One region of the Blautia aquisgranensis genome, then DNA from elsewhere that is predicted to be linked to it. Evidence: predicted binding sites of a transcription regulator. Region 1 holds the regulator's gene; each other region holds the start of a gene.
The links. Region 1 encodes Rex, which represses fermentation and respiration genes when NADH is low (regulators of the CRP and FNR family bind a similar motif). Its sites were predicted from a motif close to ATTGTTAANTANTTAACAAT; they were not measured.
Positions count from the first base shown of each region.

Region 1 (4,730 bases):
GTCCGCAAATCTGAGATATCGGTCAAGCTGTACCAGGGCAGGGGAACGGTCGAACTCATCTGCTCTTGCAAAATGTGTAAACATTCCCTCAATCTCAAGATTCGGGATTTTGGATATCTCCTCGATGCGTACCGCATTCTCCGGAATGTCTGCATAACCGATCCGGGTCATTCCTGTGTCAAGCGCCAGATGAATATGTACATTTTTTCCGATGCGCTCTGCTGCTTTTGCATATTCCACGGCAGTATTCAGATCTGAAATGGTGATCCGGATATCATTGGCAGCCAGCTCCTCGTAATATTCCTCAAAGACAAGCCCCAGGATCAGAACCGGCTTCGTAATGCCTGCATGTCGAAGCTCCAGTGCTTCTTCAGCGGTAGCTGTCGCAAAGCCCCAGATGTAATCGTAATCATGGATCAGTCTGGCAATGGCTCTGGCACCATGTCCATAGCCATCCGCCTTGATCACTGCGATGATCTTCGTTCCTTCCTTGATGTTCCTGTGCATTTCCTCAAAGTTGTGGGCAATGGCATCTAAAGATACCAGTGCTTTGACTCTCTCGTATTTTTTCATAATTTTGACTCCTCTTCACCTATAGCTAAAGCCTGCGGCAGATATTCGATGATATCTCCTGCCAGCATACTGCGCTTTCCTTTTTTCGTGGCTGCAAGATCGCCGCAAAGTCCGTGAAGATAAACACCTAACGCGGCCTTTAAAACCATGGGAGGCTGTTCCTCCGTTTTCAGATACATACATAATACGCCTGCAAGAAGCCCGGAAAGCACATCTCCGCTTCCTGCTGTGGCCATGCCGGAATTGCCGGAAAGATTCAGATAAATATCCTCTCTGCCATCTGTAATAACCGTACATGCGTCTTTCAGTACACAGACAGTGCCGGTTTCTCCGGCATAATCAATGGCAGTTCGGGCAAGTGTTTCCTGAATTTCCCGGATCGTTTTGCCGCAGAGGCGACTCATCTCTCCGATATGCGGAGTCAGAATCACATTCTCACCTAAGAATTCCTTCCACTGAGGATGCGCGGCCAGAAGATTCAGCCCGTCTGCATCCAGCACAAGATACTTCTTTTCGCGGGCAGCTGCCGTGAGAAACCACTGTTCTCTCTCACGGCTCTCCCCGGAAGTTCCAAGTCCCGGTCCGATCACGATCACATCGCACCAGGAAAGAAGCTGTTCATTGGATTCCTCATCAAAACGGGTGCATACCATAGCCTCCGGAAGAAGGATCTGCAATGGGATCCGGTTCTCCTCCACTGTCTGAATCTTCACCATTCCCGCCCCGGCCCGGAGTGCTGCGCTTGCGCTTAAGTAAGCTGCTCCGCACATACCTGCACTTCCGGTAACAAAAAGAATTTTTCCGAAGGTACCTTTATTTCCGCCGGGATCACGCTCCGGAAACAGCTTCAGGTCTTTCTTTTCCAGACAGCGTGCGGATGCCTTCACAGCTTCCTGCTCATAGATCCCGATATCAGCTACCACGATCTTTCCTGCATACAGCCTTCCCGGATAAAAGCAAAGTCCTCTCTTCCGGTATGCGAATGTGACAGTCAGATCTGCGCTGAAAGCAATGCCCATTTCCAGGCCAGTATCTCCGTTAACTCCTGATGGGATGTCTACAGCGATCTTTTTGGCCCGCGCACTGTTCATCTCATGAATGATCTCAGCATATCGTCCCTCGATCGGACGCGCAAGCCCCACACCGAACACGGCATCTACTATAGTAGTATATTCACTCCAGTCCGGGTTATTCACCTCCGGCACATGATAACCGGTGGCGATCTTGTATTGTAAGGTCGTCTCCCGGGTCATTTTTTCTTTGTTTCCGGCCATGTAGAAATCTGCACGAATTCCTTTCAGATGAAAGATCCTGGCAACCGCAATTCCATCACCGCCATTGTTTCCGCTTCCGCAGACAACCAGGATCCGTTCATTCTTTCCAAGGTACTTCTCTGTCTCTTCTACGACCTTCAGTGCTGCCCGCTCCATCAGAACTTCTGATGCCACTCCGATCTTGTGGATTGTGGCACTGTCCAGATTCTTCATTTCCCCGCAGGTAACAAGCTTCTTCATGCTGTTTCTATACCTCCCTCTGTAACAGAGAAAGCTGCCGTCTCCGGCAGCCTCATTCTCTGATTTTACTATTCCACATGCTCCTGCCTGTATTTACTCAGATTATAAGACAGTGTCATCAGACTCTCGGAAAGATGTACGTTCTCCACGATCACATCATCCGGTGTCTCCAGATCAAGATGTGCAAAATTCCAGATAGCCTTAATACCGTTCTCTACCAGAATATCTGCCATTTCTTTGGCCTTATTCTTAGGAAGAGTAAGAATAGCGATCTCCACGTTATTCTCTTTCAGGAAAAACGGAAGCTCACTGAGCATCTGGATCTCCAGTCCGCGGACTGCAATTCCCTCAAGAACAGGGTTTACATCAAAAATTCCTACCAGCTTAAAGCCCCTTTTCTCAAAGTCCACATAATTGGCAAGTGCCTGTCCCAGATTACCTGCACCAAGAATGATCATCGGATGAATCGTATCCAGTCCCAGGATCTTACCGATCTCCGTATAAAGATAATGTACATTATAGCCATACCCCTGCTGACCAAAACCGCCAAAATTATTAAGATCCTGACGGATCTGGGAAGCTGTGGTGTGCATCTTCTTACTTAATTCATTGGAAGAAATACGCTCTACATTGTCTTCCATCAGCTCTCCTAAGTAGCGGTAGTAGCGTGGCAGACGCTTAATCACCGCTTTCGAGATTTGTTTTGTCTCCACGATAGTTTCCCTCCTTATCTTACACTAGGTTAATTATACCGAATTGATATTTTCCTGTCAATTAATCTTGTGACTTATGTACAAATTTCTTCATATTTTTTCAAATATTTGATTTTTTCTTTGAAATCCCCGCGGTTTCCGTTATAATAGGTAGAGGATTTTTCCTGTTTTTTACGAAACAGAGACAGGATCCTTTGTACAGGAGGACAGTTTTTATGATTTTATCATGTCAGAATATATGCAAAGCCTTTGGCGAAAAAGTAATCTTGAACGACGCATCCTTTCATATTGAGGATCGTGAAAAGGCAGCTCTGATCGGCTGCAACGGTGCAGGTAAGACTACACTTCTCCGCATTATCATGCAGGAGATTTCCGCGGATTCCGGTACGGTGGTGCTCGCCCGCGACAAAAATATCGGTTACCTTGCCCAGTATCAGGATATCCACGGGCACCATACCATATACGAGGAGCTTCTTACCACCAAGCAGCACATCATCGATATGGAACGCCGCATCCGCTCCCTGGAGCAGGAAATGAACAACGTTACCGGCGATGACCTGAACCGTCTGATGGAGACCTATACCCGTCTCACCCATCAGTTTGAGCTGGAGAACGGCTATGCTTACAAGAGCGAGCTTACCGGTGTACTGAAAGGTCTGGGATTCACAGAAGAAGACTATGACAAATACATCGAGACTCTTTCCGGAGGCCAGAAGACCCGCGTAGCCCTGGGTAAGATGCTTCTCTCCAAGCCGGACATCCTGCTTCTGGATGAACCTACCAACCACCTGGACATGGAGAGCATTTCCTGGCTTGAGACTTATCTTCTCAATTATCCGGGCGCGGTATTCATCGTATCCCATGACCGTTATTTCCTGGATAAGGTAGTCACCAAGGTGGTAGAGATCGAGGCCGGCCAGACCCGTGTATACAGCGGAAACTATTCAGCTTATGCGCTCAAGAAGGCACAGCTTCGTGATGCACAGTATAAGGCATACCTGAATCAGCAGCGAGATATCAAACATCAGGAGGCTGTGATCGCCAAGCTGAAATCTTTTAACCGTGAGAAATCCATCAAACGCGCTGAGAGCCGTGAGAAGATGCTGGATCGCGTGCAGCGCATTGAGAAGCCGCTGGAGATCCAGGATCGTATGCGTATCTCCCTGGAGCCCCGCGTTTTAAGCGGCAATGATGTTCTCCATGTAGAAGAGCTTTCCAAAGCATTCCCGGGACAGACACTTTTTTCGGATATTTCCTTTGATATCAAGCGCGGAGAACGTGTAGCTCTCATCGGTAACAACGGAACCGGCAAGACTACTATGCTGAAGATCATCAACGGTCTTCTGGAAGCAGATGCAGGTAAATTTTCCCTTGGCTCCAAGGTACAGATCGGCTATTACGACCAGGAACATCACGTTCTTCATATGGATAAGACAATTTTCCAGGAGATTTCCGATACCTATCCGACTCTTACAGAGACTGAGATCCGTAATATGCTTGCAGCCTTTCTGTTTACAGGGGACGATGTATTTAAAGAGATCTCCGCTCTTTCCGGTGGTGAGCGTGGCCGTGTTTCCCTGGCTAAGCTGATGCTCTCGGAAGCCAACTTCCTGATCCTGGATGAGCCTACCAACCATCTGGATATCGCCTCCAAGGAAATCCTGGAAGAAGCCCTGGTAAGCTATACCGGTACAGTACTGTATGTATCCCATGACCGTTATTTTATCAACCAGACCGCTACCAGGATCATGGAACTGACCAATCAGGCAGTTGTAAATTATATCGGCGATTACGATTATTATCTGGAGAAAAAAGAAGAGCTGACCACTGCCTATGCTCCAGGAATTGATTCCCCTGAAGCCCCCCAGGAAGAAAAAGCAGTCTCCGAGAACAAGCTTTCCTGGCAGCAGATGAAAGAAGAACAGGCAAA
Region 1 covers NZ_JBBMEJ010000022.1:15,624-20,353, reverse strand. The annotation lists gene alr (alanine racemase) at 1-573, opposite strand, end outside; gene WMO28_RS14570 (NAD(P)H-hydrate dehydratase) at 570-2,087, opposite strand; gene WMO28_RS14565 (redox-sensing transcriptional repressor Rex) at 2,156-2,800, opposite strand; gene abc-f (ribosomal protection-like ABC-F family protein) at 3,016-4,730, shown strand, end outside.

Region 2 (4,730 bases), on a different contig from region 1:
CATCCGAAAGTCCGGCGTGATATCTGGTGGCGGAGATTCTATCACGGATCAGCTTCTCCGAAACCTCCTCTACAAGTTTCCTCGTCAGGCAGTAGATAATGCCGCTATCATCCGGATGCTCCATTACATAGTCATGAACTTCTTTATATTTATCCTTCGGCGTTTTTACCGCAAAGTAAAGATTCTCCCGGTCAAATCCTGTTGTCGTGCAAAAAGGATCCTGAAGTCCCAGAAGTCTTGCAATATCCTCTCTGACCTCTTTGGTTGCAGTTGCCGTAAATGCACTGATCACCGGTCTTTTAGGAAGCAGTTCTATAAACTCAGCGATTTTGAGATAGCTTGGCCGGAAATCCTGTCCCCACTGCGACACGCAGTGTGCCTCATCCACTGCGATCATGGAAATTTCCACATTTCGCGCAAAATCCAGAAATGCCTCCGTGGTAAGACGTTCCGGAGCAACATAAATAATAGGATACCTGCCAGCTTTTGCATAGCGCAAAGCAGTGAAATACTGTCCCTGTGTCAGCGAGCTGTTCAGATACGCTGCCGAGATACCCGCCTGATTCAGGCTTCGCACCTGATCCTTCATAAGAGAGATCAGCGGTGAGATCACCAGTGTAATCCCTTTCATCATCAGCGCCGGTACCTGATAGCAGATAGATTTTCCTGCTCCCGTCGGCATTACAGCCAGAACATCTCTTCCCTCCAGAAGTGCATCGATCACTGTCTCCTGACCTTCTCTGAAAGTATCATACCCGAAATGGGTCTTTAAAAGTTCCTGTTTCGTCATATATCGACATGATCCTTTCCTTTTCTGTGTGCGGATATTCGGATCCGCCTGTTTTCTTTTTATAAAAATCCCCAGTGTTTTCTGAATATTTTATTTTATCATATTTTCACAGCAATTTCCAATTTCCTTTCCGGCTTAGTATTTTTTCCGATTGACAAACAGACATTTTCCACTTACCATAATTTATAAATATCTGTAATCTTATATCATTTAACTTTTAACTAACGAGGTTGAAAATGGCCGAAAGTCTTGATCTGAATCAGCTATCTAAAAGTACCAAAACCAAATATCGCCTGGCGCACGCCATGAAGGAATGTATGAAAACCACTTCCGTAGAAAATATCACCGTGAAACAGATCACTGAAAAATGCGGCATTACCAGACAGACTTTTTACCGGAACTTTCTGGATAAATATGATCTCATCAACTGGTATTTTGATATACTTCTCGCGAAATCTTTTGAACATATGGGGCAGGGAAAAACGGTTTATGACGCTCTGGTCAAGAAATTCTCTTACATCGAAGAAGAACGTAATTTTTTCGCAGCCGCTTTCCGCTATGATGAGCAGAATTCTCTTCGCCAGCATGATTTTGAACTGATTCTTCAGTTTTATGAGCATCTGATTTGTGAAAAAACTGGCAAACTTCCCGACAAAAATATCCATTATCTTCTGGAGATGTACTGCCAGAGTTCTATCTATATGACAGTCCGGTGGGTGACCGGTGCCTTAAGCTTTTCTCCTACTGAGCTTGCCTCTGTTCTGGTAGATGCAATGCCTGCAAAGCTTTCGGAGCTTTTTATCTCTCTTGAGATTCTGAGCTGATTTTTCCCGGGTCATACTTTAATAAATTCAGAAAGTTACAGAAAACGTTACACTTAACGACTTCTGTAACTTTCTTTTTTCGTGCAAAATTGTTAATATAATAACAAAGATATGGCGTATGAAACGCAGAAAGGAATGTCACAATCATGGCAAACAGAATCAATTTAAACGGAACTTCCTATCACGGAGCAGGTGCGATCGCCGAAATCGCAAACGAAGCAAAAGCACATGCATTCAAAAAAGCATTTGTATGCTCCGACCCTGATCTGATCAAATTCCATGTTACAAGCAAAGTAACTGATATTCTCGAGAAAAACGGACTGGAATACGAGATCTACTCTGATATCAAAGCAAATCCTACTATTCAGAACGTACAGCACGGCGTAGAATCCTTCAAAAAATCCGGTGCAGATTATATCATCGCAATCGGCGGTGGCTCTTCCATGGATACCTCCAAAGCGATCGGAATCATCATCGCAAACCCGGAATTTGAGGATGTAAGAAGTCTTGAGGGTACTGCTCCTACAAAGAATCCTTGTGTTCCGATCATTGCAGTTCCTACAACAGCAGGTACAGCCGCTGAGGTTACGATCAACTACGTTATCACAGACGTTGAGAAAAAACGTAAATTTGTATGTGTTGACCCACATGATATGCCGATCATCGCAGTTGTTGACCCGGAGATGATGTCCTCCATGCCAAAAGGTCTGACCGCTTCCACAGGTATGGATGCCCTGACACATGCTATTGAAGGATATACAACAAAAGCAGCATGGGAAATGACAGATATGTTCCATCTGAAAGCAATCGAGCTGATCTCCAAATCTCTTCGTGGTGCTGTTGAAAACACCAAAGAAGGACGTGAGGGAATGGCTCTTGGACAGTATATCGCAGGTATGGGCTTCTCTAATGTAGGTCTTGGTATTGCACATTCCATGGCTCACACTCTGGGCGCTGTTTACGATACTCCACATGGTGTTGCATGTGCTATGATGCTTCCGATCGTTATGGAGTACAATCAGGAATGCACCGGTGAGAAATACCGTGAGATTGCACGTGCAATGGGTGTTGAAAATGTAGATTCCATGGCACAGGAAGAATACAGAAAAGCAGCTATTGATGCTGTCAGAAAACTTTCTGTTGATGTGGGAATTCCTACCAAACTGGAAGCTATCAAAGAAGAGGATCTTACATTCCTTGCAGAATCCGCTCATGCAGATGCCTGTGCACCTGGAAACCCGAAGGATGCAAGCGTAGAGGATCTGAAAGCTCTGTTCAGAAAGATCATGTGATCAAAGTACGAGCAGAAGCGAATTTTCGCTATTTATCCTTAAGTAAATAACTGCTTCGCATTTTATCAGGAAACATTTATGTCCTCCTGATACAGGCAAGTCCCTGAAACACTGCTCATTGCTCTTCGCAGTCTCTCATAGGACTTGCCTGATTCTCTAAAAAAAGAACAGGTTATGAATATCACACGCCTTCATAACCTGTTCTTTTTATATTCATGTTTTCTTGTCTGTTTTATTATCCGCTTATCTGATCTTACAGTACATCCTTCAGAATCTGCAGTCCATACTCCGCAAGGCTGTTATCTTCTTCTCCTGTACCACCGCTGATACCAAGACCACCAATGATCGTATCACCGACTTTCAGAGGAACGCCACCTCCGAAGATCACAATGTTATCACTCATCTTACCAAGCCCGTAAAATGTCTGACCCGGCTGTGTGAGCCTGGAAAGCTCCATAGTGGACATCTTCACTGCAACCGATGTGTAAGCCTTCTTCATAGCCACATCAAAGCTTACCAGATAAGAACCATCCATCACATGGACTGCAACAGGATTTCCGTCAGGTCCGCATACCGCGATCACAGAAGGCTTATTCCTACGCAGTGCTTCCTGCTCGATCTTCTCGATCAGACGCTTGGCCGAATCCAGTGTGATACGTCCCTGAATTCCCATACGTCTCAGCACTTCCTGGATCATCGCTGTATTCACTGCCATACTGTCATTCTGTGCCATAGCTGTACTTCCTCCTGCTGTCGCTGTTACCGCCTGCTGTTCCGGTACGTTTTCCTGCTGTACCGGCATCTGCTGACTCTGAGCCGCTGTAAATGATGGCGCTGCGTTCTGTGTATGTACATTCTCTGCATTCAGATCATTGGCTGTTTTTCCAGAATTTTCTGCTGCGGCTGTTTCTGACTCCACCACAGTTTTCTGTTCTTCGGCCAGATCTTCTTTCTTCTCTGAAGCTTTCACAACATCCACATATCTCGCCAGCACATAAAAATAATCTGACAGACGATTCATATATTTCTTGGCTCCGGTATCCGATCCAAATTTCACACTGACCAGTGCAAGCTCTCTCTCAGCCCTCCGTGCCACTGCCCGGGTCACATCAATCTCAGCAGCAGCGCGAGAATCCCCCGGCAGAATCGGAAGCCTGGCCCCCTGAAAAACCTCCTCCATACGCCGGATCTCCTCCTCCAGAAGCTCCGTCCTGTCTTCACTGATCTTAAACTCCCGGTTATAAGGATCCGAAACGCCATCTATGATCTTTTTTAACGTATCCTGGATCTTTTCCAGCATCCGGATAATATCCCCATCCTTAACCAGAACCCGGATCAGCCCGATATGACTGCAAAGTTCCTCCACAGACCCCATCAGACAAATCCTGTCATCCGACTTAGACACATTCTTCGTATGGGAAAGATCCGTCATCCCCTTATCACCATACCCGGTATAAACCTCCATCACAGTTCAACCTCCCAGTAAAAATCCTCTCGATCCCTTTTCACAATCCCCGACTGACGTGTTGCACACAACCTCTCACATCTAAATACGCTCCACCTAACTACATACAGCGTCACACATCCACAATACGCTCGTCAAACCAGGCGCGACGTTTACAAACGCGCCCCAGCCAATAACGCTACACAGCCAAGGCGCCAACGGCGCCACCTCGGCACAACGTCCAGTCTTCAACAAACGAAGCATACAGACACAAGTCAACAACTTACCGTCCACAACTGTCAGGCACTCTAAAAAAAGCCCGAAGGGTGTGCAGAGGGTCCGGGGCTTCGGACCCTTTGCTCTCCTCTGCGGTTTCAAAT
Region 2 covers NZ_JBBMEJ010000015.1:27,113-31,842, forward strand. The annotation lists gene recQ (DNA helicase RecQ) at 1-790, opposite strand, end outside; gene WMO28_RS12310 (TetR/AcrR family transcriptional regulator C-terminal domain-containing protein) at 1,027-1,614, shown strand; gene fucO (lactaldehyde reductase) at 1,761-2,906, shown strand; gene WMO28_RS12320 (cob(I)yrinic acid a,c-diamide adenosyltransferase) at 3,160-4,371, opposite strand.
Region 2: the regulator Rex is predicted to act here: its motif matches at 1,703-1,722, upstream of fucO (lactaldehyde reductase).

Region 3 (4,730 bases), on a different contig from region 1:
GTCCAGAACATCATTTACCAGTTCCAGCAACAGATTGGATGCCGCTTTAACCTTTGTCCTGTATTCCTTCTGCTTCTCCATATCATCTGCATAATACTCTGCCATATTGATCAAACCGTAGATTCCATTAATCGGAGTCCTGATATCGTGGCTCATACGATGAAGGAACTCTGTTTTTGCCTCGTTGGCGGCTTCTGCCTTTTTTGCTGCTGTCAGAAGTTCTGCTTTATATTTTTCATCTTTTTCAAATTCTTGTCTCCGGTGCGCCAGATTGGTTCTGTATGCCCAGAACCAGAATACACTGAACACCAGAAAATAAAGAAAAATAACGCTTATCACGCTTAATGGAAGATCATGAAACACTTCCGTATCTGGAAGATATGCATAGATATAATAATCCCGCTGCTTCAGCATGATTCCGTAACATCCGGTTCCTCCATTCTTCAAATGAAAAATATGCTGACTGTCTGTATGTTTTTTCATTGCCTGAACAACCTCGTTGTTGGCTGTATTCTGTCCCAGCAGTTTCTCATCATTGCTGGCAACTACGGTTCCTTTGTCTGCAACAATAATCGTTCCATCTTTCTGGATACTATAACCGTTTAAAAGCCCCTGTATCGTCAGTGTATAGTTTCTGGCAAATTCAGGAGATGTGTAATAGTAGATTGCAACAATACCCGGTGCATCTTTTCTGGCGCAGGCTGCAATGTCAATAAAGGATCCATCTCCCCTGGTAAACCGTTCCGAATAAGATCTTTCTTCATATCCGGCAAAATCCATGATAATTTCTTTTTGCAGATACTCCGTAATCTCATTAGCCAGAGACTCGTCCGTGCTGTATTCACAGTCTGTCTTTCCTTCTGTATCCAGCACAAGGATGCCATCCACCCAGAGAGTCTGCAGATTTTCTTTCAGAAAATCCTCGCTTAGCTGGCCGCCGTTTTCCATTTCCATGTTAATATTTGTACTCATCTGTCGGGCACTTTCAATGGCACGGAGAAGACTTTTGGATTCCGAAGATTCATTATAATGGGTGTAGGTGGAACACTGCACTTTGACATAATTTACAATCTCTACCATTCTTTTCTCTGCTTCCGCTTTCTCCGCATGAAAGAAATAAAACAGAAAAACTACAGCCACACAGATTCCAATCAGACCACCGAATAGCTGGTTTCGTTTTTCTTTTTTCTTTCTCTTAATATCCAAGATCATCCACCTCCAGATACTTCTGGGGAGCATCCAGATATTTTTCAATGATTTTCAGGGATGTGCCATCCTGACGCATTTCTTCCAGAGTCTGGCTCATCTGCTCACAGATTCCCCTGTCATCATCTTTTGCAAAAGCAACACCTATTCCGGTGATCATCAAAGGTTCTTCCAGAATACGGAAACTTGTATCATAATCCTTCATATACTGGACAACAGATTCCTCATGTGCGGCGACTGCATCCACATATCCTTTTCCCAGAAATGTATAGATCAGCTCCCTGTGTCCCAGGCTGATCAGATTTCCCAGTTTTGGGATTCTTTCATCTGTCCGCTTCAGAAAGATACCTTCTGGTTTGGTTGTGGACTGGACAGCCAGGTTCTTTCCCGCCAGGTCACTCAGTTTATAGATATCACTGTTCTCATTTACAGCAACCACCTGACGGCTTGCTATGTATGGTCCTGCCAGCGGTAATCGTCAAGGCGTCCTTCCATGGAAAAGCAGCCCATGATACAGTCAATCTCTCCGCTCTCCACCAGTTCTTTTTTCTCCTCCCAGTCAATCTGGACAACATCCACCTGATATCCCATTCTTTTGAATGCTTCTGTAGCCAGTTCTACATCTATTCCCGTTGGTACACCATCCTCATTCAGATAATTGTATGGTGGATAGTTATCACTGCCGAGGGTAATAACAGGCTTTTCTGTTTCTTTTTTACCGCTCCCTGTGTTTTTACACCCTGTCAGGGTGACTGCTAAAATTCCCACAAGCAGAATGCCTGCAATCACTCTTTTTCCTTTCATTTTCCTTCTATCTCCTGTTGATAATTTAAGTTGTTTTTAACTCAAAAAAAACACTGCCAAGCAGACAGTGCACCTCGTTTTATGCAACTGGCTGCCATTTTACAGGCCCTGTAGCTTTGCGTCCCAGACTTTCATCTGGTTTGCCGATTTCCGTATTATAACTTTTAACGTGTGCAAAAAGCTGATTTTATTATACCCTAATACTCTATTGTACACAAGAAAAACCTCACCGTCTTAACGCTTTCAGGTAATCCTTCATTTATTATCTTGTTTGTTCTGACCATCTTCACCTCCATCCCTTATAATTCAGCAAAAGTATCTTTATCTTTCTTTCATGTTCAAACTATCACATTTTTAAATCATATAAAATTTCTGTTCTCCCAAAATACCGGACATTAACATAAGTCATCTCTCCCTTTTCTTTTATGATTCCATTTTACGTTATTCAAGAATATTTTTGGTATAGCACTTTTTCTGGTGTGAAACAATTAGATAAAACTTCTCATTAATAACATCTTCAATTTTCGACTCAGAAACCTGCTGTTTTTATGGTAATCCATATTTTTTTAAGATTATCCATATCAAAAAGTTATAATTACAATGCAATATTGCTATTTTACGGAATATTTTCGTTATGATAGGATATTCCTGGTTAAAAAAATAACAAAAATCATCTTATCAACAACCATTCAACCATTTATGAGTAATGACAAAAGAAAGAGGTAAGAAAATGGAAGACAACAAATTATGTCTGGAAAAGCAGCCTTTGAATCAGGAAATGCTTGACAAGATCGATGCTTACTGGCGTGCTGCCAACTACCTGTCCGCCGGACAGCTTTATCTTCTTGATAATCCGCTGCTGAAAGAGCCACTGACTATGGACCAGATCAAGAAAAAAATCGTTGGACACTGGGGAACCGTACCTGGACAGAACTTTGTTTATGCACACTGCAACCGTGTCATCAAACGTTATGATCTGGATATGATTCTTCTTTCCGGTCCTGGACATGGCGGAAACTTCATGATCGCAAACACTTATCTGGAGGGCTCCTACAGCGAGGTATATCCGAACATCAGCCAGGATGAAGAAGGTATGAAGAAAATGTTCAAGCAGTTCTCCTTCCCATGCGGAGTTCCGAGTCACTGTGCACCGGAAACACCTGGTTCCATCAACGAGGGCGGTGAGCTTGGATATTCCATCGCACACGCATTTGGTGCCGTATTCGATAATCCTGACCTGATCGCAACAACTGTTGTCGGTGACGGTGAAGCTGAAACTGGCCCACTTGCAACATCCTGGCAGTCCAACAAGTTCCTGAACCCGATCACAGATGGTGCTGTACTTCCGATTCTTCACTTAAACGGATATAAGATCAGCAATCCGACAATCTTTGCACGTCTTTCCCATGAGGAGCTTGAGTGCTTCTTCAAGGGCTGTGGATGGAAGCCATACTTCATTGAAGGCGACGATCCGATGACCATGCACAAAAAGATGGCCGAGACCATGGACACTGTTATCGAAGAGATCAAAGCAATCCAGAAGAACGCACGTGAAAACAACGATCCGGAGCGTCCGGTATGGCCAATGATCATTCTCCGTACTCCGAAAGGATGGACCGGCCCAAAAGTTGTTGACGGACTTCAGATTGAAGGTTCTTTCCGTGCTCATCAGGTTCCGCTTTCCATGGAATCTCCGGAGCATCTTGACCTTCTCAAGGAGTGGCTGGAAAGCTATCGTCCTCAGGAGCTTTTCGATGAGAATGGACGCCTGATCCCTGAGCTTGCAGAGCTTGCTCCTAAGGGAAATGCACGTCTTGGTGCAAACCCACATGCAAACGGCGGTCTTCTTCTTAAAGATCTTCGTCTCCCGGATTTCCGCGAGTATGGCATTGATGTTCAGCCTGGAAAAACAAAAGCTCAGGATATGATCGAACTTGGCGGATATATCCGTGATATCTTCAAGCTGAATGAGGAGAACAAAAACTTCCGTATCTTTGGACCGGACGAAAGTATGTCCAACCGTCTGTACAAAGTATTCGAGTATCAGAAACGTGACTGGAATGCAGAGATGGTTGAATCCGATGACTGCCTTGCAAGAGACGGACGTATCATGGACAGTATGCTCAGCGAGCATATGTGTGAGGGATGGCTGGAAGGTTATCTTCTTACAGGCCGTCATGGCTTCTTTGCAAGCTACGAGGCATTCATCCGTATCGTTGACTCCATGGCAGCACAGCACGCAAAATGGCTGAAAGTCTGCAATCAGCTTTCCTGGAGACAGCCGATCGCATCCTTAAACTTCATCCTGACATCCAACGTATGGCAGCAGGATCATAACGGATTTACACATCAGGATCCTGGATTCCTGGATCACATCGCCAACAAGAAGGCAGATGTGGTACGTATGTATCTCCCACCAGACGCGAACTGCTTACTCTCCTGCTTCGACCACTGTATCAAGAGTAAGAACTATGTAAACGCGATCGTAGCTTCCAAACATCCGAGCTGCCAGTGGCTGACCATGGAGCAGGCTGTTAAGCACTGCACACAGGGTATCGGTATCTGGGAGTGGGCAAGTAATGACTGCGGCGAGGAGCCGGATGTTGTTATGGCCTGCTGTGGTGACACACCTACCCTTGAGATCATGGCTGCTGTTACTATCCTTCGTGATGAAATGCCGGAGCTTAAGATCCGTGTTGTAAACGTTGTCGACCTGTTCA
Region 3 covers NZ_JBBMEJ010000010.1:50,545-55,274, forward strand. The annotation lists gene WMO28_RS09535 (ATP-binding protein) at 1-1,212, opposite strand, end outside; partial or broken gene WMO28_RS09540 (substrate-binding periplasmic protein) at 1,196-2,010, opposite strand; cyclic di-GMP riboswitch class I at 2,090-2,165, opposite strand; gene WMO28_RS09545 (phosphoketolase family protein) at 2,741-4,730, shown strand, end outside.
Region 3: the regulator Rex is predicted to act here: its motif matches at 2,659-2,678, upstream of WMO28_RS09545 (phosphoketolase family protein).

Region 4 (4,730 bases), on a different contig from region 1:
GGATGAGACGCTGCGGATCGTGCAGGAGCTTTATGAGAAGAAGCTGGTGACGTATCCGAGAACGGATGCCAGAGTTCTTTCTACAGCAGTGGCTAAGGAGATCTATAAGAATATTTCTGGTCTTCGCAATTATCCCCAGGCCGGGGCTGTGGCAGCGGAAGTTCTTGGAATGGATTCCTGGAAAAATATTTCAAAGACGAGATATGTGAATGATAAGCAGATCACGGATCATTATGCGATCATTCCTACAGGTCAGGGTTTAAATGCATTGGGTAGTGTTTCACTTACCGCGCAGAGAGTATATGAGACGATCGTGCGGAGATTTTTGTGTATTTTTTATCCGCCGGCTGTTTATCAGAAGGTGAGTCTTGTGACGAAGCTTGACGGGGAGGCTTTCTTTTCATCCTTTAAGGTGCTTAAGGAAGAGGGATATCTTAAGGTTGCCACGAATTCTTTTGCCTGGAAAAAGGCTTCCGACAGTGACAAGAGTGGAAATGGTGAGGAAGAAGAGGTTTCCTGTGATACGGTGCTTCTGGATGCGTTGCAGAAGCTGAAAAAGGGTGATATACTTCCTGTGAACGGGCTTTCGATCAAGGAGGGCGAGACTTCACCGCCGAAACGATACAATTCCGGTTCCATGATCCTTGCCATGGAGAATGCAGGTCAGCTTATTGAGGATGAGGAGCTTCGCGCCCAGATCAAGGGCAGCGGGATCGGTACCAGTGCTACCAGAGCCGAGATTCTGAAAAAACTTGTAAATATCAAGTATCTTGCATTGAATAAAAAGACACAGGTGATCACGCCTACGCTTCTTGGTGAGATGATCTTTGATGTGGTGAACTGTTCGATCCGGCAGCTTCTGAATCCGGAGCTTACTGCGAGCTGGGAAAAAGGGCTCACGTATGTGGCTGAGGGCAGTATTACAGAACAGGAATATATGGACAAGCTGGAGCATTTTGTGAGGGTGCGTACCCAGCAGGTCGAGGCCAGCAATTATCAGTATAACCTGCGGCAGTTTTTTGATGCGGCCGCTGTAAATTACAGGAAGCCGGAGCGTGCTTCCGGACAGGGAGGAAAAAAATCATGATGAAGGATTTTACGATCAGCAATCTTCTGAATCTTAACGAGACGATCGCTGCAGAGCTTTTTGAGGGAAAGACTTATCCGTGGGAGGTGCTTCCGGATATCGGTGATTTTATCATTAAGCTTGGTAAGACTCTGGATCCTGCTGAGTATGAGCAAATAGGTGAGAATGTATGGATCGCAAAGTCTGCAACGGTTGCGCCGACTGCCAGCATTACAGGCCCAGCGATCATCGGTAAGGATGCGGAGGTTCGTCACTGTGCGTTTATCCGTGGAAATGCGATCGTTGGCGAGGGTGCTGTAGTTGGTAATTCTACTGAGCTTAAGAATGCAGTGCTCTTTAATAAGGTGCAGGTTCCGCATTATAATTATGTTGGTGATGCTGTGCTTGGTTATAAGTCTCATATGGGGGCCGGATCGATCTGTTCTAACGTGAAGTCAGATAAGAAGCTTGTGGTTGTGAAGGATGGTGAGGAGAAGGTCGAGACCGGGCTTAAGAAGTTCGGGGCTATGCTTGGGGATCATGTTGAGGTTGGATGTGGTTCTGTGCTGAATCCTGGTACTGTGATCGGACGGAACTGTAATATTTATCCGCTGTCTTCTGTGAGAGGCTGTGTGGCGTCGGATTCGATTTATAAGAATGTCGGTGAGGTTGTCAGAAAAAGGGATTAAAAAGATGGGATTGATCCTGTCCTTCTGTTCACGTTGATGCTAAAGAGCTGCACTTTTGGAGTGTGGCTCTTTTTTTGTGTGGGTGTGTGGCGGATGGGGACGCCCGGGAGGTGTGTGCTGTTTTCCACTGGGCTTCGTCGAGGGCTGGCTTCTAGGCTGCCGGAAATCTGCTAAAACCGTTTTCCAAAAGCCCGAACTCGCTCCTAAAGTCGCTCAGACAGCGGACTTTTGAAAAACAACGCAGATTCCCACCAGCCAAGAATCAGCTCCTCTCCTGCAGAGTCAGTGGAATACAGCACACACCTCCCGGGCTGGTTCATCCGGTGGTGAGGATAGCGTGGTCTGACGGGAGGGGATGGGCCATCGGCGTTGCGCTGGATGGCTTATGGGAAAGGCTGAGATTGCGTTTGAGGGTGTGACGAATTGGTTTGACGGTGCATTTGGAAGATGTGCCGGTTTGTTTGACAGTGGAACTGTATATAAAATAATCGGCACAACCTTGCATTTCTGAGAGAAGTAGAATACAGATTAAAATCAAAACGTTACATTATAAAAAATAAGAGATTTTTCGCGTGCCCGGAAAGAGGGGAGTCTGAGGGGAGAAAAACGGGCTTCGCAACTTTGAGTGTTTTCTCCCCTCAGATATTCCCACCTTAAAAAAGGTAGAAAAAAATCTCATAAAAACAAAACTTTCCTAATTACCACTAATACCAAAATATGCACCGGATAAAACCAATAAAAAACGTATTTTAAGACTTTGTTCCGAACAAACCCCCTCTCTCCATTGTAGAGGTTAATGGACAGAAAGGCAAAGCATGCCCTCCACTCGTAGTACAGCCAGCAGCTTCCGAGGATGGCCTGGCCGGTTGGATCTTTTCTTGTGTAGTACATGATCAGGAGAAAGATATATCCACGCCAGGAATAATCTGCTTTCAGAAGGATGGAAACGATCAGCAGACCGATTATGCACAACAGCTGACGGAGCTGGTCATCCTGAAAATATTCAATGGCGCAGAAGGCAAGATATCCCAGGAAAAGTGTAAAAAACACATTCTGTTTTTCATAACGCAGAGTATTTGTGAACATAAGGTTCCATGGGATCTCGGAGATCAGTGCAAAAAGGAAGAGGTTTAGTCCGTAACGGAAGCGGTCGTGTGTGTGCCGGAAGCCTTCCAGAAGGAGAAAACAGAAGATCGGGAAGGCGACTCTTCCAATATCGCGGAAGATGAGATACAGACTGTATTCCCGGCCGAATAGCGTGAAGAATATTTTCTGAGCCGGTGGGTACATACTGAGGAGAACGGCTCCGGTGTGGTCAATGAGCATGGTTATGATCGCGATCATTTTCAGGGTGCTGCCACTGAGTATGCGGTATTTTTCTGGAAAAATAAAATCTGCAGATGTGTTCATAAAAAATAAACCTCCGGGGTCTGACTTGATAACATATTAACATATGGATGATGAAGTTGCCAGAAATATTTGGCGGATAAGGGGGAAATACCGGAATAATAACTTCCAATATAATGCGTTTTATCACAAAAAATTATCAAATATGACTGGACGAAACAAAGGTTTTGTGAGAAAATACCCATAGGGTGTTATAGAACTTTTTTTCTCAATAACATCGGTCAATCTATACTTGAAAGGAGTTTTAAAATGATTTATTCACGCGAAGTAGAAGAAATGTGTCCAGTGGCACAGGGCGTACATCATGGTGCCGCTCCGATCCCGGAAGAAGCAAAATGGGTTCAGGCAAAAGAAGTAAAGGATATCTCCGGATTTACACACGGTGTTGGCTGGTGTGCTCCTCAGCAGGGTGCATGTAAGCTTTCCCTTAACGTTAAAGAGGGAATCATCCAGGAGGCACTTGTTGAGACTATCGGATGTTCAGGAATGACTCATTCTGCAGCTATGGCTTCTGAGATTCTTCCAGGACTTACTGTTATGGAGGCACTGAACACAGACCTTGTATGTGATGCAATCAATACAGCTATGAGAGAGCTTTTCCTTCAGATCGTTTACGGACGTTCCCAGTCTGCATTCTCCGAGGACGGACTTGCAGTAGGAGCTGGTCTTGAGGACCTTGGAAAAGGACTTCGTTCTCAGGTTGGTACAATGTATGGAACTCTGAAAAAAGGACCTCGTTACCTTGAGATGGCTGAGGGTTATGTTACAGGTATCGCTCTTGACGAGAACGATGAGATCATCGGATACCAGTTCGTAAGCCTTGGAAAAATGACTGACTTCATTAAGAAAGGTGATGACCCGAACACAGCATGGGAGAAAGCAAAAGGTCAGTACGGCCGTGTTGCAGATGCTGTTAAGATCATCGACCCAAGAAAAGAGTAATTACACTTCGTAAGGTAAAAATATCAGGAGGTTACAGGAAATGGCTTTATTTGAATCATATGAGAGACGAATTGACAAGATCAATTCTGTTTTAAACAGCTATGGAATCGCTTCTATCGAAGAAGCTGAGAAAATCACTAAAGACGCGGGTCTGAACGTTTACGATCAGATCAAAGGCATTCAGCCGATCTGCTTCGAGAATGCTTGCTGGGCTTACACAGTAGGTGCAGCTATCGCAATCAAAAAAGGCTGCAGAAGAGCCGCTGACGCAGCAGCAGCTATCGGAGAAGGCCTTCAGGCATTCTGTATTCCGGGATCCGTTGCAGACACACGTAAGGTAGGTCTTGGACATGGAAACCTTGGAAAGATGCTTCTTGAGGAAGAGACAGACTGCTTCTGCTTCCTTGCAGGACATGAGTCTTTCGCAGCAGCTGAGGGTGCTATCGGTATCGCTGAGAAAGCGAACAAAGTTCGTAAAAAACCTCTTCGTGTTATCCTGAACGGTCTTGGTAAAGATGCTGCTCAGATCATCTCCCGTATCAACGGCTTTACATATGTAGAGACAGAGTATGATCCATATAAGAACGAGGTTAAGGAAGTATTCCGTAAATCCTATTCAGAGGGTC
Region 4 covers NZ_JBBMEJ010000024.1:36,231-40,960, forward strand. The annotation lists gene WMO28_RS15110 (DNA topoisomerase) at 1-1,087, shown strand, start outside; gene WMO28_RS15115 (LbetaH domain-containing protein) at 1,084-1,755, shown strand; gene WMO28_RS15120 (hypothetical protein) at 2,111-2,266, shown strand; gene WMO28_RS15125 (TraX family protein) at 2,431-3,165, opposite strand; gene WMO28_RS15130 (iron-sulfur cluster assembly scaffold protein) at 3,412-4,104, shown strand; partial or broken gene WMO28_RS15135 (GGGtGRT protein) at 4,145-4,730, shown strand, end outside.
Region 4: the regulator Rex is predicted to act here: its motif matches at 3,190-3,209, upstream of WMO28_RS15130 (iron-sulfur cluster assembly scaffold protein).